Regions from separate parts of the Escherichia marmotae genome, predicted to be linked through region 1. Evidence: riboswitches for the same ligand, from Rfam matches in the RefSeq annotation. Region 1 holds a riboswitch; the other holds the start of a gene.

What was found. A riboswitch is a leader RNA that binds a small molecule or an ion and turns the genes downstream of it on or off. The one in region 1 is predicted to bind cobalamin.
Positions count from the first base shown of each region.
Region 2: it holds a riboswitch for cobalamin, as region 1 does, so the genes downstream of both, C1192_RS01965 (hypothetical protein) here and btuB (TonB-dependent vitamin B12 receptor BtuB) in region 1, are expected to answer to the same signal.

Region 1 is NZ_CP025979.1:3,504,889-3,520,566, reverse strand. It holds gene murI (glutamate racemase) at 7-864, opposite strand; gene btuB (TonB-dependent vitamin B12 receptor BtuB) at 809-2,653, opposite strand; cobalamin riboswitch at 2,719-2,909, opposite strand; gene trmA (tRNA (uridine(54)-C5)-methyltransferase TrmA) at 3,023-4,123, shown strand; gene C1192_RS18080 (YijD family membrane protein) at 4,163-4,522, opposite strand; gene fabR (HTH-type transcriptional repressor FabR) at 4,522-5,172, opposite strand; gene C1192_RS18070 (citrate-proton symporter) at 5,276-6,592, opposite strand; gene C1192_RS18065 (M20 aminoacylase family protein) at 6,635-7,801, opposite strand; gene sthA (Si-specific NAD(P)(+) transhydrogenase) at 8,131-9,531, shown strand; gene oxyR (DNA-binding transcriptional regulator OxyR) at 9,514-10,431, opposite strand; gene C1192_RS18050 (MFS transporter) at 10,681-11,964, opposite strand; gene manD (D-mannonate dehydratase ManD) at 12,048-13,262, opposite strand; gene argH (argininosuccinate lyase) at 13,764-15,137, opposite strand; gene argB (acetylglutamate kinase) at 15,197-15,678, opposite strand, start outside.
Region 2 is NZ_CP025979.1:396,061-411,738, forward strand. It holds gene C1192_RS01880 (1-propanol dehydrogenase PduQ) at 1-792, opposite strand, end outside; gene pduP (CoA-acylating propionaldehyde dehydrogenase PduP) at 803-2,188, opposite strand; gene pduO (two-domain cob(I)yrinic acid a,c-diamide adenosyltransferase PduO) at 2,185-3,192, opposite strand; gene C1192_RS01895 (EutN/CcmL family microcompartment protein) at 3,204-3,479, opposite strand; gene pduM (microcompartment protein PduM) at 3,483-3,974, opposite strand; gene C1192_RS01905 (phosphate propanoyltransferase) at 3,971-4,603, opposite strand; gene C1192_RS01910 (BMC domain-containing protein) at 4,606-5,028, opposite strand; gene pduJ (propanediol utilization microcompartment protein PduJ) at 5,052-5,327, opposite strand; gene C1192_RS01920 (glycerol dehydratase reactivase beta/small subunit family protein) at 5,347-5,697, opposite strand; gene C1192_RS01925 (diol dehydratase reactivase subunit alpha) at 5,687-7,519, opposite strand; gene pduE (propanediol dehydratase small subunit PduE) at 7,529-8,047, opposite strand; gene C1192_RS01935 (propanediol/glycerol family dehydratase medium subunit) at 8,062-8,730, opposite strand; gene pduC (propanediol dehydratase large subunit PduC) at 8,740-10,404, opposite strand; gene pduB (propanediol utilization microcompartment protein PduB) at 10,423-11,235, opposite strand; gene pduA (propanediol utilization microcompartment protein PduA) at 11,232-11,516, opposite strand; partial or broken gene pduF (propanediol diffusion facilitator PduF) at 12,029-12,839, shown strand; gene pocR (transcriptional regulator PocR) at 13,042-13,956, shown strand; cobalamin riboswitch at 14,045-14,219, shown strand; gene C1192_RS01965 (hypothetical protein) at 14,438-14,872, shown strand; gene cobU (bifunctional adenosylcobinamide kinase/adenosylcobinamide-phosphate guanylyltransferase) at 15,006-15,551, shown strand; gene cobS (adenosylcobinamide-GDP ribazoletransferase) at 15,548-15,678, shown strand, end outside.

The sequences.
Region 1 (15,678 bases):
ATCAAATCAGCCTGAAACTGTCAGTTTTTCGAGCGTTTTAAAGCCGTAACGCTGTAAAACGGACAATAACTGTTCAGCTTCTGGCGTCATTGCCATACAAAAGGCAATATTCGCATCGACTGATTTTGCATCAGGGGCTTCATGCTCCAGTAACCAGGCCGTTCGGCGGGCAATCGCTGCGCCTGAATCCACCAACCGGGTTCCCTCTGGCAGCACCTGCAACAGTTCATCTTGTAATAGAGGGAAGTGGGTACATCCCAGAACAACAGTATCTGGCGGCTCTTTCATTCTTAACCACGGGCGCAAGATACGCTTTAGTGCATCCAGAGAAACTTCATTGCCATGCAGCTTCGCTTCAGCCAGCTCGACCATCTCTGCCGAACCGAGCATTTCTATCTGGCATTCATTGGCGAAACGCGCGATCAACTCATGGGTATAAGAACGTTTAACTGTTCCGCGAGTTGCCAGCAGTCCAACAATGCCATTAGCGGTCAGACGCGCTGCGGGTTTAATCGCCGGAACGACGCCGACAACCGGGAAGTCAAACTTTTCGCGTAATGCAGGAAGTGAAACGGTACTGGCGGTGTTGCAAGCCACCACCGCCAATGCAAGGGGATAACGTTCTTGCACTGCAGTGACAATTTCCACCACGCGCTCAACAATAAACTCTTCGCTTTTTTCGCCATACGGGAAAGCGACGTTATCAAAAGCATAAATGTAATGGAGATCCGGTAAGAGACGCCGGATCTCGTCATAGACCGACAGCCCACCGACGCCGGAGTCAAACACCAGCACGGTGGGACGTGGTTCAGAAGGTGTAGCTGCCAGACAAGGTGTATTCCCGTCCTGCAGTTTGGTAGCCATAGACTGTCTCGTAATCTTTGTCGAACAGGTTGGCTATTTTACCACGAACAGTCAGATGAGAGGTGACCGGATATGCAACCGCAATATCCCACAAGCTCACACCGCCCATTTTCACAGTTTGATAGGGATAAGATGAGTAATCCTTATCATAGCGAGTACCTAAATACTGGTAAGTAATACCCCAATCAAAATCATACAGTTGCCAGTCGAGCTGATATTTCACCTGCTGTTTAGCGCGACGTAATAACGGCGTGTCGGTAATCGCATTACGTGCGTCGACATAATCGTAACTCACCGTATGTGTCAGCGGTCCGGTATCAAAATTGGCGGTCGCCTCGACGCCTTTAATCCGCGCTTTCCCTTCGTTGTAGTATTTCAGGATGTGATCGTCATAATCGATCAGGTCACTGATATCGTTACGATACCCGGAGATACGCCAGTTCACCCCGGCGGTTAAACCCTCAAACGCACCTTCCCACTGTTTGCTTTTTTCGGGGTTCAGATCCGGATTACCGTAGAAACCGTACAGTTGCCCAAGATTAGGTGCCTTGTACGACGTGCCATAAGAAGCGATAAAGCGATAGCCTTCAATGAACTCCCAACCAGCACTGGTTTGCCAGGTGCCATGACGACCAAACTGTGAGTTATCATCGCTGCGTGCAGCACCTTCAAACGTAAAATCGCCAACTTGTTGTACCCCGGTCAGATAGATCCCCGTATTACGTTGATCATACCCATCTGCAACATATCCAGTGCCTGGCGTCGTAGTTTGCTTCTGCCAGTCAACACCCGCGCCGATATTACCGTGACCAACGGTGACGTTGTTTGCCCACTGGACGGTGTACTGCTTCATCTCATCGAGCGTCGCGGACGAATCATAACGACCATAATGCGGATCGTAGTTGTAATCTTTGCTGTGGCTGTAACTGGTAATCAGTTGTGATTTAATCAGCTCGCCGTTATAGCGCAGCCCGGTGTCCCAACTTTGGCTATAGAGTTTACGGGTATCGAGTAACGGTGAGCCGGGAGAATAATACGCGTCATAATTGGTACGATTATCATAGCCATAGCCGCGCACAAAGCCGCTCCAGGTGTCAGTAAAATTATGCTCCAGCGCACCATAAAGCGTTTTACTTAAAAAACCATCGTTATCTGGTTGTGCTTGCGTTCCGGTATTGCCATAGGCGACAACATCAAATCCATGGGTATGGGCATAATCGGCCAACAGAGTTACCCGTGTTTTATCCCCCAGTTGTTGCTGCGTAGAAACATCGTAGTTCTGATAACTATTACTTCCCCATCCCGCTGAAATTTCCGTGCCGGATTCATCACGCGTGGTGATGATATTCACCACTCCGCCTATTGCATCAGAACCATAAACGGCAGATCGCGGTCCACGGATATATTCAACTCGCTGGACAAGCGCAATAGGGAATTGGCTAAGGTCGGCAGAACCACTGACCCCCGCCAAATTCAGGCGTACGCCATCAATTAACACCAATACATGGCTGGCGTTTGTACCACGAATAAAAATAGAAGAGAGCTGACCTGAACCGCCATTCTGGGTGATATCCACGCCCGGCAGACGACGTAGAACATCGTTCACCGAGGCCGACTGCCAGCGGTCAATATCCTGACGTGTCACAACGGTAGTTGGAGCAAGCACAGTGCTGCGAGGCTGTTCAAAACGGTTAGCAGTAACAACGAGAGTATCCGGGCTGGTGTCCTGTGCCCAAGCGGAAAAGGCTGTGACGGAACACGCCGTCAGCAGCGAAGCTTTTTTAATCATTGTAAAGCATCCACAATAGAAGAAGGATGCCGCAGGTTTCATCAATATTACGCGATGATGAGAACCAGATGCGACGTTGGCCGGCAGGTCTTCGGGCTTGGAGGGGTATCTGAGGATACAAAGAGATGATGACTTCCCACCGGATGGCAGTGTCCGCATTACGCAATCATCGCACCTTTCCTTACCGCTGCGCGTCAGCTCCAGATTCGCACTGGATTCCCTATTAACTCACAGGACCGGCGAGTGGATGCTACAGGTTGTAACAAGTTGCTGTCCAGACGTCGCGCATAAATAGGAATTCATCAAGATCTGGACATCTGATGAGCAATCCCTACAATCGCCGCGTACATTTCATTTTCAGGATACATCATGACCCCCGAACACCTTCCAACAGAACAGTATGAAGCGCAGTTAGCCGAAAAAGTGGTACGTTTACAAAGTATGATGGCGCCGTTTTCTGACCTGGTTCCGGAAGTGTTTCGCTCGCCGGTCAGTCATTATCGGATGCGAGCAGAATTCCGCATCTGGCACGATGGCGATGACCTGTACCACATCATTTTCGATCAACAGACCAAAAGCCGCATCCACGTAGATAGCTTCCCCGCCGCCAGTGAACTGATCAACCAGTTGATGACGGCGATGATTGCGGGTGTGCGTAATAATCCCGTTCTGCGCCACAAGCTGTTCCAGATTGATTACCTCACCACATTGAGCAATCAGGCCGTCGTTTCTCTGCTGTACCATAAAAAGCTGGATGACGAGTGGCGTCAGCAGGCAGAAGCCCTGCGCGATGCACTGCGAGCGCAGAATCTGAATGTGCATTTGATTGGTCGGGCAACGAAAACAAAAATCGAGCTGGATCAGGATTACATTGATGAGCGTCTGCCGGTCGCAGGGAAAGAGATGATCTACCGTCAGGTAGAAAACAGCTTCACCCAGCCAAACGCGGCGATGAATATTCAGATGCTGGAATGGGCGCTGGATGTTACCAAAGGCTCAAAAGGCGATTTACTGGAGTTGTACTGCGGCAACGGTAATTTTTCATTAGCTCTGGCGCGCAATTTTGATCGAGTATTAGCCACCGAAATCGCCAAGCCGTCGGTCGCTGCCGCGCAATACAATATTGCTGCTAACCATATAGATAACGTACAAATTATTCGTATGGCGGCGGAAGAGTTTACTCAAGCGATGAATGGCGTGCGTGAGTTTAACCGTCTGCAAGGTATCGACCTGAAGAGTTATCAGTGCGAAACCATTTTTGTCGACCCACCGCGCAGCGGTCTGGACAGTGAAACCGAGAAAATGGTGCAGGCGTATCCGCGTATTTTGTATATCTCCTGCAACCCGGAAACGTTATGTAAGAATCTGGAAACATTAAGCCAGACGCACAAGGTTGAACGTCTGGCTCTGTTTGATCAGTTCCCCTACACGCACCATATGGAGTGTGGCGTATTACTAACCGCTAAGTAAAACCCATGCTGGATGCGCCAGCATCCAGCATGATACTGATTACTCAGCAATTTCCTGCTTACGGTTACGCATCTTCGCGCCAATCCAGAACACCATAATGACGGACAGCACGGCCGGGAAGAAGTTAGAACCGATATCCGGATATTCCGCACGAACCACCGTGCTGTACAGCAGAACACCGAGAATAAAACAGGCAGCAGCCAGACCCGGCAAACCTACCGGCATAGTGCGATTAAGATAACGTTGATGCAGGCAGTAGACCGTCAGCACCAGGGAAATAATCGGGAATACAGAAAATGGCACAATGGAGCTAAACAGCGCCGCAAAAGTACCATTGATCGATAAGCCTGCAACCAGCGCCAGCAGCAGCGTACCTCTATCTTGATTTGCTTGTTTCATTACTCGTCCTTCACATTTCCCGGAATAATTGCGGTTTTTTCTTGTTCACGGCGATACCAGTAATAAGCCCCTTTCGAAATCATTCGCAGTTGCAGTACCAGTCGCTCTTCTAATTGCCGACGTTGTTCGACGCCGACATCCAACGCCTCGGCACCCGCACTGAAGACAATCGTCACCATTGCTTCGGCTTGCGCTTCAGTAAACGCACGAGGCATATGGTTTTCAAGTTCCAGATAGTCCGCAAGTTCCGCAATGAAGTGCTGAATTTCACGCGCAACAGCGGCACGGAACGCAGCGGAGGTGCCGGAGCGTTCCCGCAATAATAACCGGAAGGCGTTCGGATTATTACCGATGAACTCCATAAATGTGGAGACCGAGGTGCGGATCACACTCCCGCCTTTAGCAATACGCTGACGCGCCTGGCGCATGAGTTGGCGCAGCATTAAACCGCTCTCATCAACCATGGTCAGACCAAGTTCGTCTACGTCGCGGAAATGCCGATAAAAAGAGGTGGGAGCAATGCCCGCTTCACGCGCCACTTCACGCAAACTCAGGCTGGCGAAGCTACGTTCAGCACTTAATTGGCTAAATGCGGCTTCCACCAGAGAACGGCGGGTTTTTTCTTTTTGTTGCGCTCTTACGCCCATCACGATGTCTAAATCCTTGCCAAAAGTACTGTTGGCACTATACCAGAGAATGAACATACTGGATTGCTCCAGTGTTGTGAATGAACGGTAACGCAATAAAACACATTTACTGCAACTCTTTAGCCGGTTCTTTCACAAACAACAACGCCAGCATCGACAACAACGTACCTCCGCCCAGATACCACGCTGGCGCCGTCAGGCTATCCAGTAACACAATGGATTGCGTGGCAAAGTATTGCGCAAACCCGCCGAAGATTGCTACGCCAATGCTATAAACCAGTGCGAAGCCCAATGCCCGAATCCGTTTCGGTAACAGTTCGGAAATCAGCAACATTACCGGTACACCGCCAAGCGTGGTGAAGCTGACCATCACGAAAACCACCGTCAGCAACATGCCGGGACTGGGATAATTCACCAACAGCCAGAACGATGGCCAGCTACAGATCAACACCATCACGCGGGAGATTAAAATCAGCTTTTTACGCCCGACCGAATCACACAGCATCCCCACCAACAACGCCCCCACAAACGTAATAACGCCCGCCAGTAACATCGCTGCATGAGAATAGTGTTGAGGCATCGCCAGATACTTCGCAGCCCAGGTGCCGTAGTAAAAGAGGGAGATATAGGTTGCAACCGTACTACCAATAGCGAGTAAAACACCATTAACGATGGTTGCTTTATGTTGCAAGAGCAGAGAAAACGCGCTTTCGCTGGCTGCGGCTTTTTTATGGTGCACAGGTTCAGGCACATCGTTTTCCAGACTCAGGCGCAGCCAGCAACCGATGGGCGCTAACAGCACACCAATAAAAAACGGTACACGCCAGCCCCACTCCGCCATTACGGTTTCTGAACCTGTGGCGAACGGCAGCCATGCGCTCAAACCCAAAGCGACGACACCACCAAAGGTCGTTGCCAGCCCCTGGGTCGCCAGCGACCAGCTACTGTAAAAGCCGCGACGATTTGCCGGAGCTGACTCAACCAGCAAAGACATTGAGGCACCGACTTCACCGCCTGCCGCAACGCCCTGAATCAGGCGCGCCAGCACCAGCGTCGCTGTTCCCCAATATCCCGCCGTCGCATATGTTGGCGCAATGCCGATCATCAGCGTACCGAGACTCATCAGGGCAATGGTAAACACCATCGCCGGTTTCCGCCCGAAACGATCGGCCCAGGCACCAACGATAATCCCACCAAGCGGGCGCATAAAAAAGCTCACGCCAAACGTTGCAAATGCCAGTAACAGCGCGACATTGTGATCGGCACTGGGTGGGAAGAAAAGCGTGCTGATATAGACCACAAAAAAGTTGTAAACGCCAAAATCAAAAAATTCGAGCGCATTGCCAAACGCCGAGGCAAAAATCACCCGTTTGCCGCTGGGCTTTTTCCTTACGTCCACTGTTTCATTTACGATCGCCGTCATTCCATGTTCCTTGCCAGATAGTGATGTTGTGTGTTGTTTTATTTATTGCAGCCAGGCTTCCACCAGTGCGCCCCAGTAGCTGCTTGCCGGAACCAGACTTGCATCGTTGAAGTCGTAACCTGGGTTATGCACCATGCATGCCCCTTCCCCGACATCGCCATTACCGAACAGCAAAAAAGCACCTTTCGGCTGGGCTTCCAGCATGAAAGAGAAATCTTCACTGCCCATCAGAGGCTTGATGCCAAACCCGGCCCGATCTTCACCAAACGTTTTACACGCCACCTGCCAGGCAAAGCGCGCCATCTCTTCATCGTTGACCAACACCGGAGTACCGTTAACATGCGTCACATCAGCCGTAGCACCAAAGCTGATAGCCTGGGCTTGTGCCAGAGCGGGAATACGGGCCAACAGAAGTTGCCGGGTTTCACGGCTAAGAGAGCGGACGCTAATTTTCATCTCAGCACTATCAGGAATGACGTTAGCGGCCTCACCCGCAACAATACTGCCGACGGTAATGACTGCTGCCTCCAGCGGATCGACATTGCGCGACACAATGCTTTGTAATGCGGTGGTGATATGTGCGGCAACCAGCACCGGATCAATCGCTTTGTGAGGGATCGCACCGTGTCCGCCACAACCACGAACCGTAATATGGAATTGATCCATTGACGCCATCAGCGCTCCGGGCTGGAAATAAAACTTACCCACTGGCAGACCGGGCATGTTATGCATGCCGAAAATGACATCGCAGGGGAAACGGTCAAAAAGCCCTTCTTTAACCATGATCTCGCCGCCGTTAATCATTTCTTCCGCTGGCTGGAAGATAAGGCGCAACGTGCCGTTAAAGCGGCGGGTTTCAGCAAGATAGCGCGCGGCACCCAGCAATATTGTGGTATGTCCGTCATGCCCGCAGGCATGCATTAAACCGGGATGTTTACTGGCCCAGGACTTGCCGCTATTTTCATAAATTGGCAGCGCATCCATATCGGCACGCAAGCCAATACTTTTCTCTCCGTCACCGACTTTTAAGGTAGCGACCACGCCCGTCGTCGCCAGCCCTTGTTCAACTTCATAACCCCACAGGCGTAGCTTTTCCGCCACCAGCGCACTGGTTTTAAACTCCTTTAACCCCAGCTCCGGATTTTCATGGATCTGATGGCGGATCTCGCGCAGTTCTTCCTCAAACCCACGAATAGAGTGTTCGATCATCGGCTATTCCTTTATTCACTGATAAACAGGCTAATTAACGGATTGCATTGATGGTATAAATACAAATAACCAATCAATATAAAATGTTTATCTATTTGTTTTATAAAATGATTTCACGGAGACAATAACAAAAAGGCACTTTTCAGCAAGATAAAACTATCTGCCATAAGAAAAAGCGTTTAATTGCGAATTAATGAGACAGGGAAGGAGCAGACAAAGCAAAGGCCGCTCACGATATAACCAGATAAATGACGGGGATCAATTGGCTTACCCGCGATAAAATGTTACCATTCTGTTGCTTTTATGTATAAGAACAGGTAAGCCCTACCATGTCACATTCCTACGATTACGATGCCATAGTAATAGGTTCCGGCCCCGGCGGCGAAGGCGCTGCAATGGGTCTGGTTAAACAAGGTGCGCGCGTCGCCGTTATCGAGCGTTATCAAAATGTTGGCGGCGGTTGCACCCACTGGGGCACCATTCCGTCGAAAGCCCTCCGTCACGCTGTCAGCCGCATTATAGAATTTAATCAAAACCCTCTTTATAGCGATCATTCACGGCTGCTCCGCTCTTCTTTTGCCGATATCCTCAACCATGCCGATAATGTGATTAATCAACAAACGCGCATGCGTCAGGGATTTTACGAACGTAATCACTGCGAAATATTGCAGGGAAACGCTCGCTTTGTTGACGAGCACACGTTGGCGCTGGATTGCCCTGACGGCACGGTAGAAACGCTGACCGCAGAAAAATATGTCATTGCCTGCGGTTCTCGCCCTTATCATCCGGCAGACGTCGATTTTACCCATCCGCGCATTTACGACAGCGACTCGATTCTTAGCATGCATCACGAACCGCGCCATGTACTTATCTACGGTGCCGGGGTGATCGGCTGCGAATATGCGTCGATCTTCCGTGGAATGGATGTGAAAGTCGATCTGATCAACACCCGTGATCGCCTGCTGGCATTTCTGGATCAGGAGATGTCAGATTCTCTCTCCTATCACTTCTGGAACAGTGGCGTGGTGATCCGTCACAACGAAGAGTACGAGAAGATCGAAGGCTGTGACGACGGCGTGATCATGCACCTGAAGTCAGGCAAAAAGCTGAAAGCAGACTGCCTGCTCTATGCCAACGGTCGCACCGGTAATACCGATTCACTGGCGTTACAGAACATTGGACTGGAAACTGACAGCCGCGGTCAGCTAAAGGTCAACAGCATGTACCAGACCGCGCAGCCGCACGTTTACGCGGTGGGCGACGTGATTGGTTATCCAAGCCTGGCGTCGGCGGCCTACGACCAGGGACGCATTGCCGCACAGGCGCTGGTGAAAGGCGAAGCCACCGCGCATCTGATTGAAGATATCCCTACCGGCATCTACACCATTCCGGAAATCAGCTCGGTCGGTAAAACGGAACAGCAACTGACCGCGATGAAAGTGCCGTATGAAGTGGGCCGCGCCCAGTTTAAACATCTGGCTCGTGCGCAAATTGTCGGGATGAACGTGGGCACGTTGAAAATTTTGTTCCATCGGGAAACAAAAGAGATTCTGGGAATTCACTGCTTTGGTGAGCGCGCTGCCGAAATTATTCATATCGGTCAGGCGATTATGGAACAGAAAGGTGGCGGCAACACGATTGAGTACTTCGTCAACACCACCTTTAACTACCCGACTATGGCGGAAGCCTATCGGGTCGCGGCGCTAAACGGCTTAAATCGCCTGTTTTAACGTTTTACCGAAATGGCCATCCATTCTTGCACGGATGGCCTCTGCCAGTTGCTCATAGCGACTGCGCAGCGGCGAACCCGGACGGTAAACCAGGCCAACAGTGCGGCGTGGTTCCGGCTTAATGCACGGCAGATAAACAACGCCATCACGTTTACGCTCCGGCGGCACGGCCAGCGCAGGCAGTAAAGTGATACCGCTACCAGCCGCCACCATGTTACGCAGCGTCTCCAGACTGGTCGCGCGGAAGTGTGTATCTTCATCCGCCCCCGCTTCAAAGCAGAAGCCCATTGCCTGATCGCGCAGACAGTGACCATCTTCCAGCATCAGCAGTTTTTCCCCGGCCAGATCGGCCATCGGTACACATTCACGATCAGCCCACGGGTGATCTTCATAGATTGCCAACAGCATTGGCTCATCAAACAACGGCACTTCAATGAATGCTTCGCTCTCCTTCACCAGTGCGAGGATCACACAGTCGAGTTTGCCGCTGTCCAGTTGCGCCAGTAATTGATGGGTCTGGGCTTCATGCAGATACATTTCCAGCTTCGGAAAAGCCTGGTGCAGCATCGGGATAATATGCGGTAGCAGGTAAGGCCCGACCGTTGGAATCAAACCAATGTGCAGCGGCCCGGACATGGTCTCGCCCTGCTGGCTTGCCATCTCTTTAAGGACTTTCACCTCACGCAGCACGGTACGCGCCTGATCCACCAGCAGCATTCCCGCCTGGGTGAATAACACTTTACGGCTGGTCCGCTCCAGCAACATCACGCCCAGCTCATCTTCCAGCTTACGAATTTGCCCACTCAGGGTTGGCTGGCTGACGTGGCAGGAATCTGCCGCACGGCGAAAATGGCGGTGTTCGGCCAATGCCACCAGGTACTCAAGATCACGAATATTCATTATCCATCCTCCATCGCCACGATAGTTCATGGCGATAGGTAGCATAGCAACGAACGATTATCCCTATCAAGCATTCTGACTGATAATTGCTCACAGAAACGGAGCGGCACCTCTTTAACCCTTGAAGTCACTGCCCGTTTCGAGAGTTTCTCAACTCGAATAACTAAAGCCAACGTGAACTTTTGCGGATCTCCAGGATCCGCTTTTTTTTATTTCGCCCGGCTCCCACAAGAGAGCCAGACCCAATATTTATTCAATGCGATCTTTGACGATAAAGAAGTAACACAGCGCGCCGATGAAGGTCACGCAGGCCGCAATAACCAGCGCCAGATTAAACGAGTGCGTAGTATCCACTACCCAGCCGGTCACGATCGGGGCAAAGGAAGCAAAGACAAAACTGCCAAAGTTTTGAATACCAGCGATGGAAGCCACTTTTGTTTCTGACACCATCACCTGCACCAGTCCCCATGCCGATGTTCCCGCGAAATGCACGCAGAACAGCGCCATTGAGATAAACGCCACCGCCTGCGCAGGCGAGGAAGATTGCACCACCAGCAACGTCCCTAATGCCGACATCATCAAACCGCAAACAATGGCCGTTTTACGCGTCTTCGCCAGGTCGTAGCCTTTTTTCGCCAGTCTATCGACAACAATACCGTTGATCCACATCCCGACTGCCGCCGCAAGGAAAGGAATCGCCGCCACCCAGCCGGTTTTTGCCAGACTGAAACCTTGCGCAGCCTGCAAATAACCGGGTAACCACGCAATGTAGAGCCAACCGGTATAGTTGACACCAGCGAAACCTAAAATCATCCCCCAGGTTGTCCGATGTTTAAACAGCGCCAGCCACTCGCTAAATTGCAATTGTGGACGCGGCTTAACCGGTGCAGAGAGATACGCTCGTTCTTCATCGGTCAGGACAAACTGCGCCCGGTTGCGATACCATGCGTACCAGCAAATCCCAACCAGAATCCCCGCCAGGCCGATGATGACAAACATCGTCCTCCAGCCCCACGCCAGTTGCATCAATACAAGAACAGGGGGCGCGATGGCCTGACCGATAACGGTAGATGAGTTAAGGATCCCCAGCGCCGTGCCGCGTTCTTTTTGCGCATACCAGTCGGTGATAGATTTCACCCCCGCAGGCATAAACGGCGCTTCACCAATACCCAGTCCAATACGCATAATAATAAAGTGGCTAAAGGAATTAACCATTCCTGTTAATGCCTGCATTAATGACCAGAATATTAATCCTGCGCCTAACACAATTCGTGGACCAAAACGATCTAACAAAATACCGGAAGGCAGTTGTGAAAAACCATAAGACAGAGAAAATGCAGAAAGTAAAACGCCAAACTCTGTGGCTGATAATCCTAACTCGCCACGAATCGCCTCGCCTGCCACGCTCAATGATGAGCGATCGAGAAAATTAACGATTCCCGCCATAAATAATAAAACCAGCGCCACCGTCTGAATACGGCGAATCCGTTGCGGTTTATTACCCGCAACACTACCTGGCAAATCAACATCCATTTTTATACTCCTTGAGAAAATTGAATAGATTTGATTACTCAATAAATAAATTAAGCGACAGATATACGGTTTCGCTTAAATCACTACCAATTCCACAATGTACCGTCTTCCAGACGCGCAACGGGGAGATACGCCGGATCATACGGATATTTCGCCGCCAGCTTCTCATCAAAGGAGATACCCAGCCCTGGTTCATCGCCTGGGTGCATATAACCCGCGTCGAAGCGCCAGCTATGCGGGAAGACCTCAAGCATTTGTTCGGAATAACCCATGTACTCCTGAACACCGAAGTTAGGCACCCAGAGATCAAAATGCAGCGCTGCCGCATGGCAAATGGGCGATAAATCAGAAGGGCCATGCGAACCGGTACGCACCTGATAAAGCGATGCAAAATCGGCAATCCGTCGCATCCCGGTAATTCCACCAGCATGGGTAATCGTCGTGCGGATATAGTCAATTAACTGCTCTTCGATTAACTGCTTACAATCCCAGATACTATTAAAGACTTCTCCGACCGCAATTGGTGTCACGGTATGCTGGCGAATCAAACGGAAACATTCCTGATTCTCGGCAGGTGTCGGGTCTTCCATCCAGAACAGGCGGTAATCTTCAATGCTCTTACCAAAGCGCGCCGCTTCAATAGGGGTAAGGCGATGGTGCATGTCATGCAACAGATGTTCATTAAAACCGAACTTGTTGCGCACGGCCTCAAAGAGCTTCGGCGTAAAATCGAGATACTTTTCTGAAGACAACAATTGTTCTTCCGGCCACTGGCCTTTGGTTGCCGGTTCGTAAGCCAGCCCTTTTCCCTTCGCCAGGCCATAGGTAGTTTGCATACCCGGCACGCCGCACTGCACCCGAATCGCCTTAAAGCCCATTTGCTGGTGTTTTGCATAGTCTTCAAGGACTTCATCAATTGTACGCCCGGTGGTGTGGCAATAGACCATCACGCCCTCGCGAGAAGCGCCACCCAGCAGTTGATACAGCGGCATATTGGCTGCTTTAGCTTTGATATCCCATAACGCCATATCAATGGCAGAGATTGCCGACATCGTGACGGGGCCACGCCGCCAGTAAGCACCTTTATAAAAGAATTGCCAGATATCTTCGATACGGCTGGCATCGCGACCTATTAATTGTGGACAAAGATGATCTTTCAGATAGGAAGCGACCGACAATTCACGACCATTTAATGTGGCATCTCCCAGCCCACAAAGTCCGCTTTCAGTGGTTATTTTAAGCGTAACGAAATTACGCCCGGGGCAAGTGACAAAAACATCCGCAGCAATAATTTTCATTATTGCACTCTCCTGTGTTTTAAATAGACGTTTTAAACTTAATTTTATACCTACTACCATACAAGGAAGAAAAAGTGATTATTCAACCGTGATCACATTAAAAATAAAATTTTCCGCCGAGGAACAGAAATATCCTCAAATATTGTCTACAATATTAACCATCATCGTTAAAACAACACGTTAAATAATCACATAACAAATTCCATTAATCTTAAAAATGAACACAGCAATAGAAATTAATTATATTCAATTAATTAAAATATGTATTGTTTGATGTATTTGAAAATGATTTTTATAGGAAAAGTAAACGTAAAGAAGACGCAAGAATTAAAAGGAATGTGACGAAGAATGGCTGTGGCTGGACGTAAAACTCAGGGGCATCAGGATGATGATAAATTCCTGCCAGATGCGGCGTAAACGCCTTATCTGGCTTACAAAGCGCAACACTACGTAGGCATGATAAGGCAAACTCCCCGTTTTCAGGGGAGCGATATAAACAAGTTACACCAACCGCGCCTTTGCAAAAGCAATCGCCTGCGCCACCTGCTGCGGTGAGACGCCGCCTTTTGCCGCACGTTTGTCGAGGCACGATTGCAACGACAGAATCGGATACACATCTTCTCCAATCACCTTGCTGAATTTCTGCAACTCAGCCAGCGGCAGTTCTTCCAGTGGTTTGCCTTGACGAATGGCTTCCACCACCGCTTCACCCACAATATGGTGCGCCTCGCGGAACGGTACGCCTTTTGCCACCAGATAATCCGCCAGTTCAGTGGCGTTAGCGTAACCCTGCTGCGCCGCTTCCTGACAACGTGGGCGTTTCACCTGAATCCCATCCAGCACCAGCGCCGCCATATGCAGGCAATCCAGCCAGGTGTCGAGTGCGTCGAACAAGCCCTCTTTGTCTTCCTGCATGTCTTTGTTATAGGCCAGCGGCAACCCTTTCAGAGTCATCATCATGCCGGTTAATGCGCCCTGGACACGACCACATTTCCCACGAATCAGCTCCAGCGCATCCGGGTTTTTCTTCTGCGGCATTAAGGATGAACCGGAAGTCACGCGATCGGACAGCTCGACAAAACCCGCTTCGCCGGTGTTAAAGAAAATGAGATCTTCGGCAAAACGCGACAGATGCACCATGCCGATGGCGGCGGCAGAAAGCAGTTCCAGTACGTGATCACGGTCAGAAACGCTGTCCAGGCTGTTACGCGTTGCCGAGGCAAAACCCAGCCAGCCAGCCAGTTGTTCACGGTCAATGTCATAGGCCGTTCCCGCCAGCGCACCACAACCTAACGGGCTGACATCCAGACGCTTAAGCGCGTCCTGCAAACGGCTTTCATCACGCGCCAGCATCTCAACATAGGCCAGGCACCAGTGAGCGAACGTCACCGGTTGAGCGCGTTGCAGGTGGGTATAACCCGGCATCACTGCGTCCTGATTATTTTGCGCCGTTTCCACCAACGCCGATTGCAACTGGCGGTTAGCTGCCAGCAACTCGCTGACCATCTCTTTGCACCACAATTTCAGGTCAGTCGCTACCTGGTCATTACGGCTACGCCCGGTATGCAGTTTTTTGCCTAACTGACCCACTTTGTCGATCAGTTTACCTTCCACCCAGCTATGGATATCTTCGGCGTCGCTTTCGAGGATTTGTTGTGGCCTGGCGCGAACGTCTTCCAGCAGCACGTTCAGCGCCTCTTCTAGTTGCACCTGCTCTTCTGCGGTCAACACACCTACCGTTACCAGGGCTTTGGACCAGGCTACAGAGCCGACAATATCCTGCTCCGCCAGACGGTAATCAAAGCGCAATGAGTCATTAAATTGTTTGAACCGTTGATCTGCTGCCTGAGTAAAACGCCCGCCCCAAAGTGCCATAACTCTGTTTCCTTATTTTGAAATTCAATGCCGGAAGCTGTGCCTCCGGCCAACAAAAATTAAGCTAAAATCCGCGTCCCCATCGGCATACCGTTAAACAGTGCCGGAAGCTGTTCCGCATGACGCCAGGAGGCGATGTCCACCGGGCGGCCCAGCGTGCGTGCAGCGTCCAGCGCCGCATTCACTTTCACAATCATGCCGTCAGTAATAATGCCCTGCTCAATCAGTTGTTCTGCTTTCGCCGCGGTCATCTCAGCAATTCGTTGCCCTTTACCGTCGAGGATGCCACTGACATCAGAAAGCAAAATCAGATCCGCACCCAGCGTTGCCGCCAGTGCCGTCGCGGCCTGGTCAGCATTGACGTTCATCAGTTGCCCTTCGTCCGTCACACCAATAGAGCTGACCACCGGCAAATAACCGTTTTCCAGCAACGTGTTGATAAGCTTAGGCGAACCTGGCTGCGCCAGTCCAACATGGCCCAACTCTTCATCGAGCTGGGTCACTTTGACGCTGTCGCCATCACCGAGAAACAGCCCCACAG
Region 2 (15,678 bases), 1.6 Mb from region 1:
GAGAGCATTCGCCAGGCCGTGTGGCAGATGAAACTGCCCGCCGAGTTGATGGGCAATTGCATGATTTAACCCAAGCCCAGCCTGGCTAAATGCCATTCCGGCAAGCGTCGAGGCATTATGCATTTTGCCGCGAGTAGCAAGACAATCGCCTTTATTCACTGCTGTAGGCAGGTAGTGAAAAACAATTTGCACGGCTTTTTCGACCAGAGCATCCGAGAAATCACTGGCGCGTGGAGAAACATAGGCTTCTAGCGCATGGGTTAAAACATCCATTCCGGTATTGGCAGTTATCGCGGGAGGCACGCTGACGACCAGCGAGGGATCGAGGACTGCAATATCCGGATAAAGTGCATTATCGAAAAGGGGATATTTAATCCCTTTCTCTGGATCGCTGATGACACAGGCGCTGGTCACTTCTGAGCCGGTGCCGCTGGTGGTGGGAATGGCTACGCAGGTGTCAATCTCAATAGCACACTGGCGACTAAACCAGACAATCGCTTTTGCGGCGTCCAGCGCAGAGCCGCCGCCAAAACCGATAACCACATCCGGGCGTAAAGTCTGCATTTGTGCAATGCCTTTTACCACGGTCTGGATAGTTGGGTCGGGTGTTATTTCGCTAAAAATACTGAGGCGGTTGCTGTCAGGCAGCGCCTGGCGCAACGTGTCAATCAGTGGTGAGCGTGCCAGAAAGGCGTCGCAAATAATCCAGATGTGCTTATTGGTGAAACGGCTAAGCACTTTAAGACTTCCTGGTCCGCTGTATAAACGCGTCTGCAGTGAAAAAGTATTCATTTCCGTTTCTCTAGCGAATGGAAAAACCAGTGGTCAACACGCAGCGTCGTGAGCGGGCAAAAGTCCGTGCTGACGTTGTCCCCTCTCCGGTCGGTGTAGCAATGGTGAAGGTCGTAAATCCTTCACCGCCGACGCCAATGCCTGCCCAGGAGGGGCCGTTTTTGACAAAGATGGAGGTTTGCATAACGCGCGCGGTAAGGTTGAGCCGAGAGACATTCTGCGAGTGCATAATTGCCGTGTGGTGCAAGCTGTCTTCCACTTTCAGCGCCAGGGTGAGGGCGCTATCAAAATCATTAACTTTTACAATGGGCAACATTGGCATCAGTTGTTCGCAGGTAACCCAGCTATCATCGGCGTCGACAATAGCAATTAGTAATCGAGGGGCTTTCTGCGGTAAAGGAATTCCCGCTGCTTCCAGCATGGCTGAAGGACTTTTACCCACCAGCTTTTTGTTGGCAACATTGCCAGGAAGGCAAATAGCACGCAATTGGTCAGTTTGTTCCCGGTTAAGAAGAAAAGCGCCAAAACTTTGCATCTGTTGGATTAGGTAATCTGCTACTGATTCAACGACTATCAGGCTTTTTTCAGCGATACACGGCAGGTTGTAATCGAATGAAGCGCCGTTGATGATGTCTTCGGCGGCTTTCACAATATCCGCCGTTTCATCGACGATGCAGGGCGGGTTACCCGCACCGGCACCAATCACTTTCTTGCCACTTTTCATCCCCATTGCGACGATACCTGGACCGCCAGTAATTGCCAGAACGACGATTTTAGGGTGCGTCATCATCTGTTCGGTGGCGGCAAAGGTTGGTTCAGACACGGTAACGATAAGGTTATGAATGCCACTACAGCGAAACGCGATGTCTTCGATTATGGCGATCAGTTTCAGCGATACGTTTTTGGCTCCCGGGTGAGGACTGAAATAGACACTATTGCCTGCAGCCAACATGCTGATGCTGTTGTTAATGATGGTTTCCGTTGGATTGGTACTTGGCGTGACTGAGCCAATAACCCCAAACGGAGAGTATTCAAATAAAACCATGCCACCATCACCGGTTAGCGCAGTGGTGGTTAAGTCTTCAATTCCAGGTGTGTTATCGAGAGCCGCTTTGTTTTTTAGATACTTATCTTCTTTATTTCCCATCCCCGTTTCGATAGCGCTCTCTTCTGCCAGTTCGGTAAGGCGGGGGGATAATTCTTCGCGAATGGCGTTGATAATGGCACTGCGGGTTTTAAGTGGGCACTGTTGAAAGCGCAAAAAGGCCTGGTGTGCAGCGCAGACGGCGTCATCGACAGTCTGGAAAATACCATTTCTTTGCGTTTGTGACGCAGTGGGCATCATTTGTTCGCGCAGGATATTGCGGATAATCGTTTCTAATTCAGTGGTATTCATAGGTTTGCTCCTGCGTTAATTGCTGCCATTGCGGTTTGTGCAATATCCATGTCTTGTTCAACGCTACCGCCGCTGATACCAAGCCCTCCAAGCAATATTCCGTCACGCCAGAGGGGGAAACCGCCACCAAAAGTGACAACTTTGCCTTGCATATGGCTTTCGAGTCCGTAAAGCGGCGCTCCGGGTTGCACGGCGTCAGCAAGCTTGTGTGTTGCCGTTTTCATCGCCACGGCGGTCCAGGCTTTTTTCGGTGCCAGTTCACTGCTAACCAGCAGCGCATCAGGCATCCGCCAGGTAACGCTTTCCGTACCGTTGGCATCAACGATGCTAATGACTACGGGAATATGCAGTTCATCTGCGCGCATTGCCGCGCTACGAATGAGCTGATGAAGATCCTGAAAAGTGAGCGGCATCGTGCGTTCCTTCAATGCTGGAGGGTGGTTAGCTTCGTGATAACGTTTTGTTATTTCCTGAATCATCAGGTTCTGATGAGCAACATTGTCTTCCACGCGGGCGAGGGCATACAGGCAATCGGAAAGCCGGTTGATGTAGTGCAGTAAAACATGGCGAACGGTGGCTTCCGTTGTCAGTTCAACCAGACGTCTTTCGGCCCTGCGAGCCATTGTGCGGGCGAAATGCATGCGGCTTGCGGCTTCACAACGACCAGGTAGAATGAAGCTGCGAACTGGAGGAACCGCGTTCATTGCACTGTCGATCGCTTTTTCCAGCGCGGCGATTTCTTCCGTACTGATGTAACGTTGCTGCGCTGATGGCTGTTCGCTTTCACTGGCGAGCTCGGCACTAAACCAGAATATCTGTTGCTGAATGGCTTCCAGTAAGATGCGATGACTTTCGATGGTGGTGGCGCAATAACACAGACTGAGTGTCGCGTTCAGTTCATCCAGCGTGCCATAGGCTTCGACACGTAGATGAGTTTTGCTGACACGTTGCCCGGTAAATAGGGACGTATTTCCTGAATCGCCTGTTCTGGTATAAATCGCCATCTTTCAACTCCTTAGCGCGAAAGCGTATCGACAATGCCAACCACTGCCAGGTCGATGGCTTCGTTAGGTCCGGAAAACACATGTCTGGCGCTGGAACCGCTGCTGAGGAGTACCAACTCACCGACGCCAGCACCGACTGAATCAACGGCAACTTCGTCACCGGTTAATGGCGTGAGAGGCAGTTCACCGTCAGCGCTGACCCGGCGAACCAACAGCGGTTTTTTCCCGACCAGAGAAGGTGATTTTTGCGTGGATACCACCGCGCCAGTGACTCGAGCCAGATGCATGGGTTACTCCTGCCTGATTAACTGAATGTTTCGGGTAATTGCCGCTTCACGCGCAAGAGCGGTCACACAACATTTCCGTTGCAGCACCAGTATTCCCGTGCATAACTGCGCTATGTCGACATAACTTAAAAGTCGACCACGATGAAGGTAGACCGGTTGCCCTTGTTCGTCGCACCAGGTTAACGGTAGACGGGCGAGTGACTTTAATTTGATGGCGTTCAGAAAATGATGCTGCAACGACAATTGAATGTGCATTCCCCAGGCTAACGCCTCGTGAATGTGGATTGCTGCACGATCTGACGTTTCGTTTTCCGCGAGTTGTCGCAACAACGGCAGATCGACATATTGAATTTGTAACGATGCATACTGATGAACTATCTCGTGAACGCTGGCTTCTCGCAGTTGCGAAACAGTTAGCGCGAGTGTTTTTCCCGCACGCTGTTTCAGGCGAAAAATCACTTCGTCAACAATGTGTTGCATCAGCACGTTATTCATGGCACCGACACCAGCGTGGCAAAAACGTCAGGATTATCAGCGCCTGCGGCGTTGGCTTCGTCGGTATCAATATGCATTTCAAGACGCATATCCGGTGAGACGCGAACGGCAACGTTATCGAATATCAGTCGTCGCTCATCCCCTTCAATGGCGACCGCCACCTTATCACCATGTGTAACGCCATAAATCAGGGCATCAAGCGGAGACATATGAATATGCCGTTGCGCGACAATAACGCCAGAAGCGATTTCTAGCTCTGCAAAAGGGCTTATCAGACGAATTCCCGGTGTGTCGCTGAGATCGCCAGACATGCGTAGCGGAGCGGCGATCCCTAACGTTCTGGCGTCAGTCCGGGAAATCTCCACCTGACTTGAGTTACGTAATGGCCCCAACAAGCGAACGTTGTGTAATTTGCCTTTTGGTCCCACCAGCGTAACAACCTGTTCAGCAGCGAACTGACCAGGTTGTAATAACGACTTTTTCTCGCTGATCGGTTGTTCAGGAAAAAGGCGCACATAATCCGCCGTTGAAAGATGAATGTGACGACTGGAGACGCCCAGAGGGATAGGGCGCTCGCGCATCTCATCCAGGACCAGGCTAACAGCCTCCTGCAAGGTTTGTTTATCCATTACTACCCCCCTCGCTTATCGGAATGCAGGCAAAGTGAACGGGGTTCACCTTTTTGCCGTTGGCACGCCGGGTCAAGACACAAATTACAACTGATAATTTCTGAGGCGACTGTTGTTGCAGGTGTTTCGCTTGCTTCGACTGTCGCATCCAATGCTTCTGTTGTGCGGGGCAGTATTCCTTCTCCAGGTCGGGCAATCACTTTGTGCGCGACAAGACCATTTCGCTGTCTGGCGAAACTGACGCCTGTTGCGAACGCTGCATTAATCGAGGCGACGTCACCGATAATTTTGATGAGCGTCCAGCCCGAACCATTGGTCTTCTCAAGGCCAACCAGCGTGATGGACGCGGCCTTAGCCATAGCGTCCGCGCAACTGATGGCGAGTGCCAGACCACTGACTTCAAGTAATCCCAGTGATTGCTTCACGCTGTGCTCCTTAGCGAATGGGGTTATGCAGATTTAGGTAAAATGGCCTCAACATCGCTGTGCGGTCGTGGAATGACATGGCAGGATTTCACTTCACCAACGGCGCTTGCTGCTGCGCTCCCCGCATCAACGGCGGCTTTTACTGCGCCGACATCGCCGCGGACCATCACCGTAATCAGACCCGAACCAATCTTTTCATAGCCAACCAGTTGCACGTTGGCGGATTTAACCATGGCATCCGCGGCTTCAATTGCGCCAACTAACTCTTTTGTTTCAACCAGTCCTAGTGCGTTATTCATACAGCATTTCTCCTGTGGATTATGGGGGGTATTCCCTGAAGGGAATGCCTTTGACCAGGCGGGCGGCGTTATTGCCGATGCTACGCCGGGCATAGTTATCTTGTTGATACATCAGCGTAAACAACGGTGCTGATGCCGGTAAATTTTTGTAATGTACAATCAGTTTTTCCCGGTCGCAGGCTATGCCAACCAACAGGGGGGACTGACGAGCGGCCTGCCAGGCGCTATCGAACACCTCACCTGACGGGATTTGTTGAATGCTAAAGGGGATCCCCTCTTCTTCAATACCGAAAAGCACCTCATCCCATGCGTTGGTGTAAGCACCGATTACCATGACGACAATGGCGGGGGCTCGTCCTTTACTTTCCATAAGCCGACTCCTTGCGCCAGGCGATGAGTAGCCCGGTAGCTACCGCATTGCGCGGTCCTTCGTTGCCACGGATATTCCCCCGCCCGGCGACCAGTCGATAATGCGCCAACGCATCGGTGACTAACTGTGGTACTTCAAAATCCAGCGAAGAGCCGCCCACCAGCACGACGAATGGAATGTTGCGAATATTTCCACCTGGGCTTACCTGACGTAACGCACGCAGAGCGTTTGTTACGAAGACGCGCTCTTTCGCACTGCGACGAACGGCACGCACTTTTTCCAGTGTTAAATCGCCGGGAATCGGCACCAGCTCGTCGGGTTTCACCACACAAACGCGGGCAAAGACATGAGGGGATAGCGGAGTAGGGAAGAACTGAACGCTGCCGTCTTCATGGCGTAAATGGAACAGGCTTTCTACTTTTGCCAACGGGTGCTTTTTGATTTCTTCAGCCAGATAACGATCATTTAAGCCCAGTTCACGGGCGATAATCATCGTCACCATGTCGCCAGCTCCTGCAAGGTGAGTGGCAATCATTTCCCCTTTCTGATTGATGATGGAGGCATCGGTAGAACCGGCGCCTAAGTCCAGAATTGCCAGAGGGCGCGTTGTCCCCGGGGTAGTTAATGCTCCCTGAATTGCGGCTTCTGCTTCTGCGCCTCCGACCTGAACATCAATATGCAGTTTTTGCTTAATTTCACTGGCGATCATCGCCATTTGCAGGCGGTCTGATTTCACCATTGAGGCGATACCCACTGCCTGTTCCAGTGAAAATTCTCCAGCCAGACCACCGGTTACGCTGACCGGAACAGACGTATCTATCGCCAGCAAATCCTGAATAAAAATTTCGTGGCTGGGTTTATTGGTCAGCACCGCCATGGTCTGGCGAACATGTTCCAGCATTCCGCCGATGTTGGTACCCGGTTCGCCCGTCACGTTCTCCAGTTTTGGGCACTCACCGACCGCTTTCATAATGGTGTCGGCACCTGCGGCAACATCGACCCGCATTGTGCGCCCGGCAGAAAGCAGCTCAATGTTTCCGGCGGGTATCGAACGAGCTTTAACGTCACCAGACGGTGTTTTCACTACTACTGCTGAACGGTTGCCGATAAGCGCTCGTGCCACAGGAACAATGTTTTGAGTCTCTTCAGCATTGAGGGCAAAAACAGTGGCAATCCCATACGGGTTAGACAGGGTTTCGATAACTTTCCCGGGAACGGCAACTTCAATCGCGGCCAGCATACCGAGTGGAATACGCTCGATATAGAGGACTTCATCAACAATGGGTAAAGGGATTTCCAGTCGGTTACTGACCAGCACGCCATCATCGCGTTGCAGAATTACGCCAGTCAGTTGATATCCGGCACGCACGGAGGCGTTTATCATGGTCGCAATATCGGCAAAATCAAATGCCGATGACACGACCAGGATGTATGGTGCTTCCGCCGGGCGTGTTAACAACTCTTGCGGAGTGATGGTGAGTCCCACTCCCAGACCTACTCCGCCTGGCGTTTTCGGGTTGTGGCCGATCATGGTTGATTCGGTGATGATGGTTTCCGTAATGGTTTCCATCGCTACATCACCAATGACCGGAGTTGCTTCGTTGATACGAATAAGCGAAATATCGCTGACAGTGATACCGACTTTTTTCGTTGCCTGTGCGAGCGCCTCCTGAATACCATGTACGTTACGCAACGTACCTTTGATTCCGGTGGTTTCTGCCAGAGCGCTGCTCACGAACGACAATTCTCCAGACGCACTGAGCGTTGCCAGCGCAACCTCTGTCGATGAATTGCCGATATCAATGCCTGCTATATAGCGCATAGTTCGTCCTTAATCGTCGCCTTTCAGTTTTTTACGCTCGACATAGAGTTCTGCGGCTTCACGGACAAATGCAGCGCAAATTTGGGCTTGATAACGCTGTTCAAGATCGTCGGTAATGGCAATGAGTTCTTGCTTAGTCGAACGATAAGGGCGCAACGCATTGTAGATTTCAAGGATGCGATCATCCGGCACTGAGGTAAGTTCGGCAGCACGTTCAAAATTCACCGCTTGGCGATCACGACCAGCATCTCTGGCAATCTCGGCCTGAATACGCAATGTTTCAGGGGTTATGCGCATATCCTGGGCGGTAACTTTATCGCTGAGTACATTTTCCAGAGTGAAATCGTCGAGCGTTTTATTGGTTGCCGTTTTGACCCATTCTGGGTGTTTATTTGCCAGCGGGTAATCAGTCACTTTAGCGCTCAGTGTTGATGAGTGGGGAGCCGCAGAAACAGGAGTTGCATCCTGTAGACTATTCATACGGTTCAACACGTCCCTGACCATCGACTCAATTGCATCGGTATTCATGAAGGTTTCCTTTGTTAAAACGTCACGCGCAGTTCTTGCGGCTTTTTGCCAGTGACCACGTACCTGGTCTCTTTGATATGCAAAATGGCAGATTTGGCCTGGTATTTCGGCCGCGCCATCTGATCGTTGAGGGTCGGAACGGGTTGTGGAGACTCACGCTTCGCATAACGCGCGGCGTTTTTGCCAATCTGGCGATAGGTTTCCAGCGTCAACAATGGCGCTTGTGGGAACAGCTCCAGGTTAGACAGGGGAGGAAGCCCTTGCTGGTGGATAACTGTGGTGCCTTTCGACTGGATACCAATAGCAATGCCTGAACCACTAAGACGATCGCCTTCGACCGCTACGAATGCGACATCAGACGATTTAAAGCAGCGAATCACTCGGGCTTTAATGCCTTCTTCTTCGATACCGGCAATCACTTCGCGCAAAATGTTTTTATGCGGAATGCCGATAATATTGACGGTCTGCGCCAGGCCAAAAGCCGGGCCTACAGCAATAATGGCTTCATCTTGCTGAACACCTTGTTGGGCTTCACCAATTTCGGTCAAAAATTTTCCGCCATCCGGCGCGGAAGTGGCAGTTGCGGCGACAGGTGCGCGAAATGAAACGGACTTGTCGCTGGTTTGCATTTCTGCCAGCACGTCTTCGATGATCTGACGAAGTAATTTCTCGTTAATTTCCATTTCTCACCCTTAGTCAATTTCGTTGGGATCAAGTGCACCGGGAATATTTTTGATCTCTTCCCAGCGTTCCCCTTGCAGGCGATAACCCGTAGCCGGTCCGGCGTAATCATTGACGTCATTGACCGCAGAGAGTACTTGTCCGTCATCGACGATAATGGCTGAGGTATGGAGATAATCGCCGGTCAGTTTCGCTTTTTGCATGTTGAGCATGTCCTGCGCGACATCGGTAAAACCGCCTTGCGCCAGGGCTTTCACCACTTCCAGACTGTTACGGTTTTTATTGATAATTTCCTGGGCAAACTTTATGTCTTCTACGATGTTGCGCTCTGGCATATCTTTCGAACCGTGGGCATAGGTCGCTGCTTCGACTTCTTCATCGGTAATGGGCGGTAATCCCATACCTGCAAAGACAGCCTGTAAAGCGCGTGCGGCTTTATTGCGGATGGCGATAACATCTTCTTCGCGCACCGGTCGCAGGCCGCCATCAACCTTCAGGTCACGTTGAAGGACGTTATAATCATCGAAGTCTTCGGCATCTTCGTTTGAGCCGGCAAACATGTTGTCGTAGTTCGGTACTGCGGAAAAACCGGAAGAGATAAAGTCGGTGCCCGGCAGAAACTGCATCAGGAAACGTGCGGTACGGCGCATATCTGAGTGGGTAAAGGTCTGGTCATTACTGGAGGCGCATTCCAGATCCAGCGATGAGCAAATTAAGTTTTCCGCCAGTACTGCACGGATGCCTGACGGCACAGCCGATGGCACGCCGATGCAGCTTACGGAACCGTTTTGCAGACCCTGAACACCCGCGGCTTTGGTGATGTAAATACAACGTGCCTCAAGATAAAGCATTGATTTTCCTTCCGCATAGCCCATCTGCACTTCAGAACCGGAGCCGGAAGTAAAACGCATTTTTAAGCCGCGAGAAGCATAAGATGATGCGAGAAACCCTTTTGACCACGGTGTATCGTCGCCGTCGGTGAAAACGGGTTCCGTACCGTAGACAGAAATCGTTTCGGCGTAGCAGGTGTGGCCTAACATACCGAGTTTCAGTTCAGTGGCTTCTTCCAGTGAACACTGGGTTAAGACGCCAGGGCGTCCCACCTGCGAACCTACCAACAGGGCGATAGCATTGAAAGGTGCATAACGAGCAACGGCAACGGTGGTTTCCTGTTCGTCAAACCCGCGCCATGCTCCCTCGGCCGCGTCGGCAGCAATTTGCACCGGGTTATCTTTGACGTTGGTGACGTGAGCCTGTTGCGATGGTGTGCGACGGGCGCGCATTTTCTGCATCGCCATCATCATTTCTACCTCGTTCATTTGTGAAACAACTTCGACGATTTTGGCGGGCGTCATTGCTGTGGTCAGGGGAACAATATCGCTACGTTTGACATTTGGATCGCACAACATATTGGCAAGTTTGACCGAGCTCATCGCGATGACTTCTTCGGCACGCGCGAGATTGATACCGTAGCGGGCGATAAAGTGGTCGATCAAGTCAAACTGGCTGGCGGGTTTTCCATCCAGCTCGGTGACGATGCCGTTAACAATTTTTATTGATGGTTTCGGGTCGTTCGGGCTTTCCATCGCAATGAAGCCTTCTTCAATCCACTCTTTAACGAAACCATCCTGGTTAACCGGGCGTTTTTCCAGTGCTTCAAATCTTTTCGATCTCATGAATCTGCCTCATGGAATTCAGATGTAGGAAGGGCGATCGTTTTTCGGTGTATCACCGAGAGTCGAAAGCACGGTTTTACCGATTTCGCGAGCGGAGATGACCGCCTGTCGGACAGCGCCGGAGTCACCCGAGATAATCAGAATGACTTCATTACTGAAGCTGGTGCCATGAGCTGGGGAGCTGTATGCCACGACATCCACATTGGCGGATTTCAGCGCAGTATCGGCCATCAGAACACCAACAGCAGCCGGAGCGCCGACAATGACGCCACAAGCGCGGCCCAGTGGTGCGCCAAACGCTTTTTCCAGTGCATAGCTGGCGCGGGCGGTATATTGCAGTTCAAGATGTCCGGCTTCATTGGCGCAGACGTCGCCAAAGGTTCGGTCGAGTTCTTTCAGCGCAACTTCAATACCGCGTTTCACGTCGGAAACATCGTTGCCACCTAAGAGGATTAATGAGCCGTGTCCGGCACCACCTTTGGTATCGCGAGGAAGTTCAATGCTAATAACTTCAGTGTTCGTGGCTTTTACTGCTTCATCCGCGGCCATAATGTGTGGCCCCGCACCAATACGCGCGCCCAGAATGCCAATGGAGCGATAGCGTTTTTCAAGTTTCATCGCGTCCAATAGGGCGCTATCAACATTCGCAATGACCAGACCTACAGTGTCGCCAATAGCGGTGCCAACAAATTCCGTTAACGTGCAGCTTTTTTCTGCCATAGCCGTCTCTCGTGTTTGATGAGTTGTTTTCGGGAGAACCTCATGCTCTGGCGTCGCTACGCGAGCGATGACCTGCGCCATGATCTGTTCGACCAGTTCATTGCTGCTCATGGGTTAATTCCCTTTGGTAAGATTTTTTCGACATCAGTATGTGGGCGGGGAATTACGTGTACGGCTTTCACTTCACCGACGTTACGTGCGGCGGCGGCACCTGCGTCTGTTGCCGCTTTTACCGCCCCGACATCACCACGAACGATGACGGTCACCAGCTCGGAACCTATTTTTTCGTAGCCAACCAGCAATACATTTGCCGATTTAACCATGGCATCTGCGGCCTCTATGGCGGCAGTTAAGCCTTTGGTTTCAACCATTCCTAACGCTTCTTGTTGCATAAAGACCTCGCCTAGATTTTTTGACGATATGACTATAAAAAAAAGCGAGAAAAAAGAATGGCTGACTTAATCATCCGATGAGCAAAATTAATAGAGGGTAAATATTATAAAATTGCCTTAATTATCTATATGTTATTAATTTACTGGTCGTTTTCTGGTTTTTTTAATGTGAATTAATTGCATTGGTCGGTAGATTTAATTTGCACTAATGCTTTATCGGGTTGGGCTTTGCGGAAGTGAATTGTGATATTTGTTTAAGTTTTATTATATAAGGATGGCAATTTTTTATTGTGGAAATCTGGCAGAGTTGGCGAGCTCAATAGCGATTGTATCTAAGTTGAATACTTTTTGAATGACAATAATTTGCTATATCAACACGATTTTTCAGCGTGCCGGTCATGCATGTTGGCAATATTTTCCCCGGCGCAATTTTTATAGTTGCGCTCGATATACACGACAATCAGTGCACGATTAACTGATAAAGAAACAAACTCCGTAAAGAAGGTGTCACTATGAATGATTCACTCAAGGCGCAATGCGTTGCCGAGTTTTTGGGCACCGGACTGTTCCTCTTTTTTGGCATTGGTTGTTTATGCGCCCTAAAACTTGCCGGGGCAAGTCTGGGTCTGTGGGAAATTTGTATCATTTGGGGGTTAGGTATTTCACTTGCTGTTTACCTTACGGCAGGCATTTCTGGCGCCCATCTGAACCCGGCGGTTACCATTGCTCTGTGGTTGTTTGCTGCTTTTCCTGCCCGTAAAGTGTTGCCATATTGTGTGGCACAATTGGCGGGGGCCTTTGGTGGAGCCGTTCTGGCGTATTTTTTATACAACAGCTTGTTTACCGATTTTGAATCCACTCACAATATAGTTCGTGGTAGCGCTGAAAGTTTGCAACTCGCCAGTATCTTTAGCACTTATCCGGCTGCCGCGTTAAATGTATGGCAAGCGGCGTTGGTTGAAGTGGTCATTACGTCCATGTTGATGGGGTTGATTATGGCGTTAACCGATGACGGCAATGGCGTACCAAAAGGACCTCTTGCTCCTTTACTTATTGGCATTCTGGTTGCTGTTATTGGTGCATCTACTGGACCATTAACCGGTTTTGCCATGAATCCAGCGCGTGATTTCGGGCCAAAAATTTTCACCTGGCTTGCTGGTTGGGGGGGAAATAGCGATGACCGGTGGGCGTAATATTCCTTATTTCATCGTCCCCATTATTGCTCCGATCATTGGGGCATGTGTTGGCGCAGCAATTTATCGTTTTCTCATTGCAAAAAACTTACCTGTCAATAGTGTTACGCCTAAAGACATCATCGAATAGTGAAATAACATAGCGGTTATAAACGTTTATTTTTTTACTGTTTGTGATCTGCTTTCAGAACTTATTAAAAAGTCTCCCGCCTCACGGAGGCTTTTGTTATTGTCCTTTGTGCTTCTCGTCAGTAAATCATTAGGGATGATGTGAAGATTAAATGTAAAACAATTGTTTTACTATAACAATAAATTAACTGGGAGGTTTTATCATGATTTCTGCGGCGACACTTAATTCAGAACTCATTAATAAAATCGCGCAGGATTTTGCGCAGGCGACCAGCCTTGCGGTTGTCGTGGTTAATATCCACGGTGATGAAATTTCCGAGCTGTTTAACTTCACCTCATTTTGTCAGATGATGCGGCGACATCCTCAGCTTAGCACACGCTGCCGCATGAGCGATCGTTGTGGGGGGCTGGAAGCCTCTAAATCCGATCAACCTTGTATTTATCGTTGCCATGCAGGATTAACCGATTTTTCTATCCCTCTGGTGATTGCCGGGCATTTAGTCGGCTTTGTATTGTGTGGACAAGTCCGCCTGCGTAATGATGATGTCGATTTAGTCGATATTCTGAATGTCGATGATTGTTGGCAGGCAGATCCCGAGTTACTTAATGAATTTCGCAAAGTCCCGGAGATGGATTACTCGCGAGTTATGGCTTCTGCTGATCTGTTGAAGTTAATTGTGGAAAACTGCCTCAAAAAACAACTCAATTTTGTTGTTATTAAAGAGAATAAACCTTATTCGGATCCGCTACGTCAGACTCGCACGCCTAATCCCCACGATAACAAAATGAAAAAAGCATTACGCTATATTGATGCGCATTTATCAGACGATTTGCGCCTGGAAGATGTTGCCTCCCATGTTTATCTCAGCCCTTATTACTTCAGTAAATTGTTCAAGAAATATCATGGGATTGGTTTTAATGCGTGGGTAAACCAACAACGGATGGCCAGCGCCCGCGAGTTGCTGTGCCATAGTGACTGGAGCATCGCCAGCATTGCGCGTAATTTAGGCTTTTCGCAAACCAGTTATTTTTGCAAAGTTTTTCGTCAGACGTATCAGGTAACACCGCAGGTATATCGTCAGCAAATTAGCGAAAATACAGCAGCGGAAACAGCATAAATTGAATGTAAAAAATGAGGGATGACTAAATAGATTCCGACAGTAATAATTAACGTTATTTACGTGTTATGGGAAAAGTGAAATCAGCTCATAACATACGCTGACAGGTTTGGCACATTTGTGCCTGGGAAGTGGGTGTAAATCCCTCGCAGCCCCCGCTGCTGTAATGCTGACAACCCCGAAAATACCACTGATCGCGAGATTGGGAAGGGTGGGGGAGGATGACGCTAAGCCAGAAGACCAGCCTGCCAGTCAATACCAACAACTTCGGTGGGAAGTGGGTTGCCCGGAAGCGTCTGCTTGAGCACTGACGCGTCTTTATACCCCTACCACCCTGAAAGGATCAGGGGATGGCGGCATCATTTAGTTTATTCATCGTAGTGCCGACAGGCATCAGGGCTGCACTCAAGGCGCAGCAATCTTTTTTTATGGTATATCAACCTGACCGTCATTGCAGGAAACCAAGCGGAGGACGGAGGGTATGAAAACGATGAAACCCGAATCGATAGCACTTTTTTGCCTCTCCACTGGCGATATTGAATTGGCTAAACATCTGGCTGAAATGTTGCCAATGACCTGTTTTGTTGGTGAGGACTGGCAGCAAGGTTTTCTGCCTTTTAACGGAGGGCCAGTACAATCGTTGTCAGATGCATATAGCGATTATTCAGTGCTGTTATTGATTGCTGAAAACGGGGCATCCATACCAGAAAGCTTTTCTCATCCTGATGGTGCGACGGTAATCTTAATTGCAGAGCACAATGCCCGTTTGTTGGCCGGTCCGACCGGTGGAGCAGTAGCATTAATCCATTATCTGAATGAGACGTGTCGATGGAGAGAATCTGTTGCTAATGACGCATTTTGTCGGGCGTTTTCACAGGGAAATCAGACTATCTCACAATGCCGTCCTCATTCGTAATGAATTGAGAATACTGGATTTTTATTTTTATTACGCGCAGTATTAATCGAGGGAGTGTTATTACGGTCAGCACGGTGGTGTATCCATTGTTCTGGTCAATGAATACCATCATACAATTGAATCAGGAGTCCGTATGATGATTTTAGTGACGGGTGGAGCACGGAGCGGGAAAAGCCGGCACGCTGAGGCGCTTATTGGGAATTCTCCACAGGTTCTGTATATCGCCACTTCGCAAATCCTTGACGATGAGATGGCGGCACGAATTGAGCATCATCGACAAGGCCGCCCGGTGCACTGGCGTACAGTGGAACGCTGGCAACAGCTTGATGAGTTAATTAATGCGGACATTAATCCGCAACACGCCGTGTTGCTGGAATGCATTACGACAATGGTGACTAATCTGTTGTTTGAATATGGCGGCGATAAAGACCCTGACGAATGGGACTATATGGCGCTGGAGCTGGCGATTAATGACGAGATTCAGTCGTTGATTGCCGCCTGTCTATGTTGCCCTGCAAAAGTCGTAGTAGTCACCAATGAAGTGGGAATGGGGATTGTGCCGGAGAATCGCCTGGCGCGACATTTTCGTGATATTGCCGGGCGAGTGAATCAGCAACTGGCCGCTGCGGCAGATGAAGTATGGCTGGTGGTTTCGGGTATTGGAGTAAAAATCAAATGAGTAAATTATTTTGGGCGATGCTCTCTTTTATTACGCGTCTGCCTGTACCGCATCGTTGGTCCCAGGGGCTGGATTTTGAGCATTATTCTCGCGGTATTATTACTTTTCCTTTAATTGGTTTATTACT